Adhaeribacter radiodurans: one gene and its partner. The main gene of each other region encodes a partner of the protein of the gene in region 2 in a complex. Links are inferred from orthologs where the notes say so. Each region holds a gene or a part of one and is shown on either strand. Other genes may lie near its edges.

Region 1 (2,817 bases), 2.7 Mb from region 2 along the record:
TGGGCATCCGGCCAGCATGACGCACGCTAGTATTCCGCGCGAAGAACGTTTAAAAGGTGGGCTGAGCGATTCCCTTATTCGACTAAGCGTGGGTATTGAAGATATTGAAGATTTACTTGCTGATTTAGAGCAGGCTCTAGCATAATTCTTTTTAAGTAGTTGTTGGTTGTTCGTTCTTAAGTTTAGTAAATTTTTACTGAGCAACAACTTACTATAAACAATAGTCTCAACTAATTTCGTCGAAGTACTTAACTTATCTTAAGATAATCTTAAAACGGCAAGAGATGCTTACTTAGCTACTCTTGCCGTTTTTATGATTAATAATGGTTAATGAGATCTTTTACAGACTAAAAATATTTAAACATCCAACTAAAAGTAAAATTAGGCAAGCAATTAAATTTGTCCCTCTAACAATAAATATTTTCCGCTACGGCAAAAAAGTAAAAGTCGTTCAACGGGAATAATTAAAATTGCCTTTTACCAGAATTTATTCATTCCAGCCATACACAAACAACTACTACCAACTTAAATTAGTAACATTTTACTTGCAACTATTTTATTTCTTATCGAGGGTAATCTGTTAGTAAGATAAACTTCAGATTGAAGTATAAAAATACTTCTACTAATTACGTAGTATGTTCTTCCATCCTATCTGTTACAACAATTCAGGAATGTTTTTTAACCGGAAAAATTAACTACTATATTTGCACACTATTTTCTGGTCTGCTTAGTTGCTAATTTAAGTTCTAACGTAAAACTAGAACTTATACTATTTTGCAGCCTTCGGTACAAACAAAAGAGATTGCATACGTAAAAAAGCACGTAAGTGCTGTTAATCTAAAAATATGACTTGGTTTAGAAGAGTAGAAAAAGGAATTGTAACTCCTACCGAAGAAAAGAAGGAAACTCCTGACGGTCTTTGGTATAAATGTCCGGAGTGTAAGAAAGTTATAAATACTACCGAGCATAAGGCTAATTTATATACGTGTAACAACTGTGGTTACCACGACCGCATTAACTCGGCGGAGTATTTTGAAATATTATTTGATGAAGGCAAATTCGAAGAGCTCGATCCTAATTTAACTTCTTCCGATCCGCTGGAATTTGTGGATACCCAACCTTATCCTAACCGTATTGCCGCCTCCCAAAAAAAGACCCATTTGAAAGATGCTGTCCGGACGGCGCATGGTAAACTGAATGGCCTGGACCTGGTAGTAGCTTGTATGGATTTTAGTTTTGTGGGTGGGTCGATGGGCTCGGTAGTAGGCGAAAAAATTGCCCGGGCTATTGATTATGCCCGCCAAAACCGGATTCCATTTCTTATGATATCTAAATCGGGCGGGGCCCGGATGATGGAAGCAGGTTATTCATTAATGCAGATGGCCAAAACTTCGGCTAAGTTAGCTTTACTCTCCGAGGCTAAAATCCCTTATATATCGCTGTTAACCGATCCTACCACGGGTGGCGTTACGGCTTCTTTTGCCATGCTCGGCGATTTTAACATAGCCGAACCCGGTGCCCTTATTGGTTTTGCCGGCCCACGCGTTATTAAAGAAACAATTGGCAAAGATTTACCAAAAGATTTTCAACGGGCCGAGTTTGTACTGGATCATGGCTTCCTCGATTTTATTGTGCACCGGAAAGAGCTGAAACAAAGGATAGCGGATTTGCTGCTGCTGCTTCGCCCAGAAAAAACTGATACTGCTCCGGAAGAAACAAGAGAAACATCAAAAGTAAACGGAGAAGAAATAGTAGATCAAGTAAAATTAAGTTCTGAAAAAACTTACTGATAACCTGCTACTTTGCTTTTCAATTCTTAATAGCCTTACGTTTTTACGCTTGTATTTTTACACAACTATGGCAGGTTGGCCTGACTTTTGCAACTAATAAAATATATAAAACTTTATATATTTTTAAAACCATTTTACGTAAAACGAGTAATAAAAGCGTACCGACGTATTAAAAGTGCAAATTCAAAAATTTAATTCTATGAAAATCTCAAAGTTATTTTTATCTGTTTTCTTATCTGTTTTAATACTTTTTTCTTCTTGTAAAACCTCCCAAACCGGGCGGGATTCAGGATCTCCGGACAGTGGTGGTCCTAGCCGGGCAGCCGGATCGAACAAGAAAATGAATAAAACAGCTAAAGGAGGTATTATTGGTGCTGGCGCCGGTGCTGTATTAGGCGGAGTTATAGGTAAATTAACCGGAAATACGGCAGCAGGTGCCATTATTGGGGCAGCAGTGGGTGGTTCTACCGGAGCCGTTATTGGTCGTCGTATGGATAAACAGGCTGAGGAATTACGCCGCGATATGGAGAACGCTAAAATTGAGCGGGTAGGCGAGGGTATTAAAATTACTTTTAACTCCGGAATTTTATTTGCCACCAACTCTGCTGAATTACAGCCCACTTCTAAAACCGATATCGAGAAATTAGCGGCTACTCTTAAGAAATACGGTGATACCAACGTGCTTATTCAAGGCCATACCGATAATACAGGTTCTGATGCAATTAACCAACCATTATCGGAAAGTCGGGCTAAAGCCGTTCAGGATTATATTTCTTCGTTAGGAGTAGAACCGAGCCGTTTAACTGCCGAAGGTTATGGTTCTAGCCAACCAGTTGCCGATAATACAACTGCAGCTGGTAAACAAGCCAACCGCCGGGTAGAAGTAGCAATTTTTGCTAACGAAAAATTAAAGAAAGCGGCTGAACGCGGCGATATCAAGTAATCTTAACCAATATTTTTAAAAGAAAAGCCACACTTACGTGTGGCTTTTTTATTTTCTGCTTTTCTTATTTAAATGGGTTTCCTA
Region 2 (7,921 bases):
ACTTAGAATTATTAATCTCAAAATCGTTATTGTAAAACCGGTATTTACCGTAAATAAGGGTATCTAGATGGCTGTATAAGTTAAAAATAGAGTTGGGACCTTGCCGGAAATTACCTGTAAAAAGAGTGTTCTCTGCCAGGTATAGCTCTGGTACATATGCTTTTAGAAATGGGTTGCCTTTCTTAAAACGGAAGATTAAACCTAATTCATAATCCGGACCGGTATAGGTCTTTTTCTGACGGTAATAAGTTTCAGTAGCCGATTGGTTGCTTTTAAAACTTAAAATATCTTCCCGCACAAACGTAGAAAAATCAGCTATAAACCGGGAAACCTCAAAATTGCCTGTAGCCGAAAAATCCAGAATATTGCTGCTTACATCGATAGAACGTTGGCCATTTGTTCGGGCAGATTTAATGGCAACCGAATCAAAATTAATAATTTCCTGACCGTAAGTAAGGGTTGTGTTTTGGAAAGTAGCCTGTCCCAGTAAATCATCTAAGGTTAAACCGGTAAAGTTTAAATCAGTATTGGTTTGTAGAACAAAGTTCTTGTTTAGAAGCTTCAAAGCCTGCAGGTTGGCCCGGTTTATATTACTAGTTAAGTCAAATGTGGGACTTGCCTGGCTTAAATTAATTGTTCCTTCGGCCGAAAGTTCGACGTTGGGATCGTATATTTTAAGTTTACCGGCTACTAACTTCTGACTTAAGGTGGCATCAATAGTAATGTTCCGGTAGTTATACCCTAATATCCCCACCGATTGAATGGTGGCATCTAAATTTAAACGGGCAGAAGCCAGGTTAAAACCGGTGCCTTTTACTTTGCCATTCATTGTGATAGCTTGTAAGGTTCGCGGATCTCCAATGAATTTGCCTAAAGCAAACTTGTCGGTTTTAAGATAACCCGTGTAGGTAGATAAGTCTGGATTTTTATTTATTTTAAGATTGATATCCGACACTACCTTGCCTAAGGCTGTAGCGAAAGAACCATGCGCTACAAAATCAGAATAAAAACCTAAAAAATCGCCTTCTAACTTTACCGTTCCCAAACGCTCGACCAAGGCATAATTTTTAGCTGGAATAAATTTTTTCAGATCCCGGGCTAGTATTACCGAAGGTTTTAGTTTTATATCCGCAAAGGTTTCTTTATAACGCGGCAAGCCATCGGCACTTAAATTTCCGACAATGTGCGTTTTTTCGCCGTAATAAAGGTCAATGTTTTTAGCGTTAAAACGTTTAACAAAACCTTTGGCTTCGCCGGAAATAAGAATTTTTTCGTTCCAGTCTTTTAATTGCGGCGCAAATATGGCAATATCATCTGAAAATATGGCCGAAGAATCGAGGGCTGTGGTTACCTGAACACTATCGTTAAAAGAAATAAAGTTCCAGAAACGTTTATAATCAAAACGGACATAATGGCGCAGGTTGCTGTTATTTAGGCGTAAATCTAATTCTGCAAATTCCCAAAAGGTGGGCGCGTAAACCATGCGTGCATCTAAATTTTTAAGATTAGCGTTAGATTTATGCTCGTGGGCTTGCAGGTCGGTGATGCGGGTTTGTATGGTATCTCCTAAAAAAGCAATGTCCGATATTTTTACGTTAATGCTATCAATATCCAGGTGCTGGTAATCCATACCAAAAGTAACCGGCTCCCGTTTTTGATTTTCGTAGCGAAAATGGCCGTTTTGAATAGCTAGGGAATTTATTTTAAAATCAAATTTAGCTTTGGCAGTTTTGGTAGTATCAGATTTAATTAATTTTTTTATGGAAGCCAAAAAAACGCTTAAATTCATCGAATCGGCCGTTTTATATCGGATAAATGCGGCATGCGGATCAACTAACTTTAGTTGTTCAATGGTTAATTTACGGTAGTTACTTAAAGAAAATCCGCTTAAACTAGCCTCAGCTTCACCGATATAAAATAATTCTTCTTTCTTCCGATCAAGAACTTTTACTTTTTCCAGTATAACTTTGTTGAAAAACCGAATATCCACTCGTCCAATGGTTACCTGGTGTCCTATTTTAGACGAGAGAAAGGTAGAGGCTTTTTGCACCACGCTGGTTTGAATGGAAGGTTGCCGTAAGGCGAGAATTAAACCAGCTAAAAGTAAAAAAATGAATAAAAACAGGCCGATAACTATTCGGAGAGTAGTTTTAAATACACCAGTCCACTTATTATTTATTTCGTTTTCCAAATGGTTTTGGGTCCTACAATATTAGCAATTGAATCTTCCTGCGACGATACCTCAGCGGCTGTTATCCGCCACGGTAAAGTGGTAGCCAACATAGTAGCCACTCAGGAAGTTCATAAACAGTACGGCGGCGTTGTGCCGGAATTAGCTTCCCGGGCACATCAACAAAATATAATTCCTGTTGTGTCGCAGGCTTTACTTACGGCAAAGATAACAAAAAGTGATTTAGATGCGGTAGCCTTTACCCGTGGTCCGGGTTTATTGGGAGCCTTGCTGGTTGGCTGTTCATTTGCTAAATCATTTGCCTTAGGCTTAAATCTACCTTTGATTGAGGTAAATCACATGCAGGCCCATATTCTGGCCCATTTTATCGATGATCCTAAACCTTCTTTTCCTTTTCTGTGCCTTACGGTAAGTGGTGGCCACACCCAAATTGTATTGGTAAAAGATTACCTGGACATGCAGGTATTAGGCCAAACCACCGACGATGCCGTAGGCGAAGCTTTTGATAAATCGGCTAAACTTCTTGGGTTACCTTATCCGGGAGGCCCGCTCCTGGACCGCACGGCGGCAACTGGGAACCCCGATCGCTTCACTTTCCCCATTGTTAATATGCCGGATTATGATTTTTCGTTTAGCGGCATTAAAACTTCTATTTTGTACTTCCTCCGGGAAAATACAACTCAATATCCAGACTTTATTGCCGAAAATCTGGCGGATATTTGTGCCAGCATTCAAAAAGCATTGATTCAAACCTTACTTTTAAAATTAAAACAAGCCGCAAAAGATACCGGAATCCGGGAGATAGCCATTGCGGGAGGCGTTTCGGCAAATTCGGGTTTGCGAAAGGCTATGATCGAAAGCGCCGCCCGTTATAAGTGGAACGTTTACATCCCCGCTTTTGAGTACTGTACCGATAATGCTGCCATGATTGCGATAACGGCGCACTACAAGTATTTGCAAGGCGACTTTACCACACAATACGCCAGCCCCGAACCTCGTTTAAAACTGTAAAAAGTAAATTTTTTAGCTTTAGACCTTTGCCTTTTAATAGTTAACGGTCGAAATTTCGTTTTCTTAATTCTGTAATATGGGCTACGTGGTGTTGGCCGTGCCACGAATATAAGCCAACAGCGTTACTTAAATTTACTTCGCCTAAGGTGGGGTGTACAAATACTCGCTGCCATTGCTCCGGGGTAAGCGATTCCAGTAGCATTACCCAACGTAAATGCAAAGCTTCCAATAAGAGCAGAGACATATTTACAGGTGCATACTTACCGTCTTCTAGTTCTGCCCAAAGGTGTTCTTCGTAGGTTTTAATAACAGGTTTATCTTCGGTAAGAGCTAACTTAAATCGCGTATAGCTATTAATATGGCTATCTGCTATGTGGTTTACGGTTTGGCGTACTGTCCAACCTCCCGGCCGATAAGGAGTGTCTAATTCTTTCTCGCTTAAATCTTTAACAGCTTTACGCAATTGGGCGGGTAAATGCGTAATATCTTGTATATACTTTTTTAGTTCTTCGATCGGTACGTTTGGTTTCGGCGTGTAAATACCAATGGGGTACCGGAGCGATTCTAAGTTTTTACTTTCCATAAACTTAATTAAACAAGCTGATTGCTGAACAATTAGAGAAAAATCCTTTACAATAGCAATCTTCTTTACGTGTGTTAAGTTATTGGTAAAAGCTAGCCGAAAAATTGCAGTCGAACTAAAAAGGTAGCAACTTTGTATTTTTGATAAATACATTTACAATGATTATTCTGGAGCATACCGTTATCAGCGACGATTTAAAAGACAAGTTTTTTGTCTGTAATTTAGAGAAATGTAAAGGTGCCTGCTGCGTAGAAGGAGATTTAGGCGCACCTTTAGAAGAAGAAGAACTAAAAATTTTAGCTGAAAATTACGAAGTTATTAAACCTTACCTTTCGCTGGAAGGACAAAAAGCTATTGCTGAACAAGGATTATACATTAAAGATTGGGAAGACGATTTTTCTACCACCACTATAGGTAACCGCGAATGTGCCTATGCCATTTACGACGATAATCTAACTTTAAAGTGTGGGATTGAACAAGCTTACCTAGATGGGAAAATAAGTTGGCGAAAGCCCATTTCCTGCCATTTATACCCAATCCGAATTACTAAATACGACGGTTTTGAAGCATTAAACTATGATAAATGGCAGATTTGTAATGCCGCTTGCAGCTTTGGCCAGGATTTGGGTGTTCGTGTCTATCAATTTTTGAAAGAACCTTTAATTCGTAAATACGGCGAAGATTGGTATAATCAATTAGAAGAACTTGTGGCCGGGGAGGAAGAAGCCGTTTAGTAATTAATTTTGCCTGGTTTGAAAAGAAATTTTAAGACGAACAATGTATAAAGTAAAAAGCCCGGTTTAAACCGGGCTTTTTACTTTATAAGCTTAAAGGTATATCAGCTGTAATTATTCTGCTAGTTTACTAAAATCGTAGGTATCCAGGTATTTAGTGGTAAAGTTACCTGTTTTAAAGTTTTCGTCGTCCATCATTTTTAAATGGAAAGGAATAGTTGTTTTTACGCCTTCCACTACAAATTCACTCAACGCCCGCTTCATCTTTACAATAGCCTCTTCACGGGTTTGTGCCGTAACAATTAACTTGGCAATCATCGAATCGTAATTGGGCGGAATGGTGTAACCAGCGTAAACATGCGTATCTACCCGCACGCCATGCCCCCCCGGAATATGAAGAGTGGTAATTTTACCCGGAGCCGGTCTGAAACCATTTATCGGATCTTCGGCGTTAATGCGGCATTCAATGGCGTGCATTTGCGGATAATAATTTTTTCCGGAAATAGGAACTCCGGCAGCTACTTTTATTTGCTCTTTGATTAAATCGTAATTAATTACTTCTTCGGTAATGGGGTGCTCCACCTGTATGCGGGTGTTCATTTCCATGAAGTAAAAATTCTTGTGCTTATCTACCAGAAATTCAATGGTGCCAACGCCTTCGTAACTAATGGCAGATGCTCCTGCTATAGCGGCATTTCCCATTGCTTCCCGAAGCTTCTCATCAATAAAGGGAGAGGGTGTTTCTTCTATTAATTTCTGATGACGTCGCTGAATAGAACAATCACGCTCCGATAGGTGGCATACTTTTCCGAATTGATCGCCTACTAATTGAATTTCAATATGACGCGGCTCTTCTACAAACTTTTCCAGGTACATGCCATCGTCGCCAAAAGCTGCTTTTGCTTCAGTACGCGCGCTGTTCCAGGCTTTTTCAAATTCATCATCGTTATTGATAATCCGCATACCACGCCCACCACCACCGGCAGTAGCTTTAATAATAACCGGATATTTTATTTTATGGGCTAGTTTTATACCTTCTTCTACCGATTTTAACAATCCTTCGGAACCCGGAATGGTAGGAACACCCGCTTTTTTCATGGTAGATTTGGCCGAAGATTTATCGCCCATGGCGTTAATCATGGCTGGCGTTGCGCCAATAAACTTAATCCCATTTTCATGGCAGATGCGCGAAAATTCGGCATTCTCCGATAAAAAACCGTAACCCGGGTGAATAGCATCGGCATTGGTAATTTCGGCAGCCGAGATAATATTAGGAATATTTAAATACGATAAGGTACTGGAAGGCGGGCCAATACACACGGCTTCGTCCGCGAATCGTACGTGCAGGCTTTCTTTATCGGCGGTAGAATAAACCGCTACCGTTTTAATGCCCATTTCTTTGCAGGTACGAATAATACGTAATGCAATTTCACCGCGATTAGCAACCAGAATTTTCTTAAACACAGTTTTATTAAATTATGAATTAGAAATTATGAATTAGAAATTAAAACTGACGCAAAAGCTGAATTTTTAAGTTCTTATTTACGGTACTAAATTACCTCTTATTATCCACTATAATAGGGTTACAAATAATCGGACGTACCTTTCAAGCAATTGCCAAATTAGAAACTACGAAGACAAAATCTTTCCTAATTTCTAAATTTAATTCATAATTAGTTTATGATGGATCTATCAGGAATAAAGGTTGATCGTATTCAACTGGTGACGCATTTTCTACCAATACTTTTACCACCTTACCGCCAAATTCCGCTTCAATCTCATTAAATAACTTCATGGCTTCGATAATGCAAATCACATCACCTTTTGCAATAACGTCTCCTACGTTTACAAAAAAGTCGGATTCCGGACTAGAAGAACGATAAAATGTTCCGATCATGGGTGATTTTATCGTTAAATAATTCGATTCGGTACTAGTAGTTGCCGCGGCAGGAGCACTGACAGGTGTCGGGTTAGCTGGAACACTTGCTGGTGTAGATGGAGTGGCGGGTGCCGCTGAAACCGCTGGTCGGGTTGGTTCCGGCAAATAATGCACTTTGGGAGAATCGGGTTCACGCTTTACCGAAATCTTAAATTCTTCGGTTTCAATATCTACTTTATTTAAACCTGACTTTGCAATAAAGTCAATCAGTTCCTGAAGTTCTTTGGCTTTCATAGATTTATTTTACTCGTTCTGCATACGTGTAAGTGCGGGTATCTACTTTAATCAACTCATCCTGGTTGATAAAGAGAGGTACCTGAATGGTAGCGCCAGTTTCCACAATAGCGGCTTTAGAAGCATTAGTAGCAGTATCGCCTTTAATGCCCGGCTCCGTATAAGTAATCATTAACTCCACAAAAGGAGGTATTTCACAGGTAAGCGGGGTTTCCGTTTCGGCATGAAACAGAATAGTTACTTCCTGGCCATCTTTTAACAAATCGGCAAAGGGTACCATTTTTTCCTCCAGAATTACTTGTTCAAAGGTGTTGGTGTCCATGAATGTGTATCCCATATCATCTTTGTACAAAAACTGGTGCGGACGTTGTTCTACTCGGGCCGTAGTAACTTTAACTCCAGCATTGAAGGTGTTATCGATAACTTTACCGGTTTTTATATTTTTTAATTTAGTCCGCACAAAAGCTGGGCCTTTACCTGGCTTTACGTGCTGGAATTCGGTAATAATGTACAAATCACCGTTATATTCTAAGCACAAACCGTTTTTGAAATCAGCAGTAGTTGCCATTTTTAAGTAGATATTAAATAATAAAAGCCTATCTTCTTTTCTGAAAAAGCTTGAATTTGGCTTTTAATTTACGTTCAATTTATTTATTCTAATTCGTTTTTAAATGATTATTTCGAATCGTAGGCCCACTTCAGGTAAATAGCGCCCCAGGTAAAACCACCCCCAAAAGCAGCCAAAATGATATTATCGCCTTTCTTGAGTTGTTTTTCATAATCCCATAAGCATAATGGCAAAGTTCCACTGGTAGTATTACCATAACGATCAATGTTCATCATTACTTTGTCACTACCAATATTCATGCGGCCAGAAGTAGCATCAATAATTCGCTTGTTTGCCTGATGAGGAACCAGCCAGGCAATGTCTTCACCAGTTAATTGGTTACGGTCCATTACTTCGGCGGCTACATCGGCCATGCCTTTTACGGCAAATTTAAAAACGGTGGTTCCTTCCTGGTAGGCGTAATGTTCCTTATTGGCTACTGTTTCGTGGGTAGCTGGTCGCCGGCTGCCTCCTGCCTTCATGTGCAGGTAAGGAGCGCCCGTACCATCCGATTTTAACACTTCATCTATTATTCCTAAACCTTCTGAATTAGGTTCCAGCATTACGGCGCCACCGCCATCGCCGAAAATAATACACGTAGTACGGTCTTCGTAATTGATAA

Evidence for each region.
Region 1: the proteins of accB (region 2) and accD are in contact, whole or in part, in a solved structure (PDB 8UXZ), measured with the Escherichia coli proteins. The link is inferred for Adhaeribacter radiodurans from one-to-one orthologs.

Annotation. Positions count from the first base shown.
Region 1 is NZ_CP055153.1:4,488,688-4,491,504, forward strand. It holds accD (acetyl-CoA carboxylase, carboxyltransferase subunit beta), read left to right. Parts: upstream 1-845; coding sequence 846-1,790; downstream 1,791-2,817. Other genes in the region: HUW48_RS17925 (cystathionine gamma-synthase), read left to right, coding at 1-145; HUW48_RS17935 (OmpA family protein), read left to right, coding at 1,990-2,733.
Region 2 is NZ_CP055153.1:1,776,251-1,784,171, forward strand. Bases 4,946-7,802 are described here. They hold accB (acetyl-CoA carboxylase biotin carboxyl carrier protein), read right to left. Parts: upstream 6,693-7,802; coding sequence 6,198-6,692; downstream 4,946-6,197. Other genes in these bases: accC (acetyl-CoA carboxylase biotin carboxylase subunit), read right to left, coding at 4,946-5,983; efp (elongation factor P), read right to left, coding at 6,697-7,260; HUW48_RS07490 (beta-ketoacyl-ACP synthase III), read right to left, coding at 7,368-7,802. Outside these bases: HUW48_RS07455 (translocation/assembly module TamB domain-containing protein), read right to left, coding at 1-2,191; tRNA (adenosine(37)-N6)-threonylcarbamoyltransferase complex transferase subunit TsaD, read left to right, coding at 2,192-3,202; HUW48_RS07465 (YfiT family bacillithiol transferase), read right to left, coding at 3,243-3,785; HUW48_RS07470 (DUF3109 family protein), read left to right, coding at 3,944-4,519; more of accC, read right to left, coding at 4,634-4,945; more of HUW48_RS07490, read right to left, coding at 7,803-7,921. UniProt on the Escherichia coli protein: This protein is a component of the acetyl coenzyme A carboxylase complex; first, biotin carboxylase catalyzes the carboxylation of the carrier protein and then the transcarboxylase transfers the carboxyl group to form malonyl-CoA.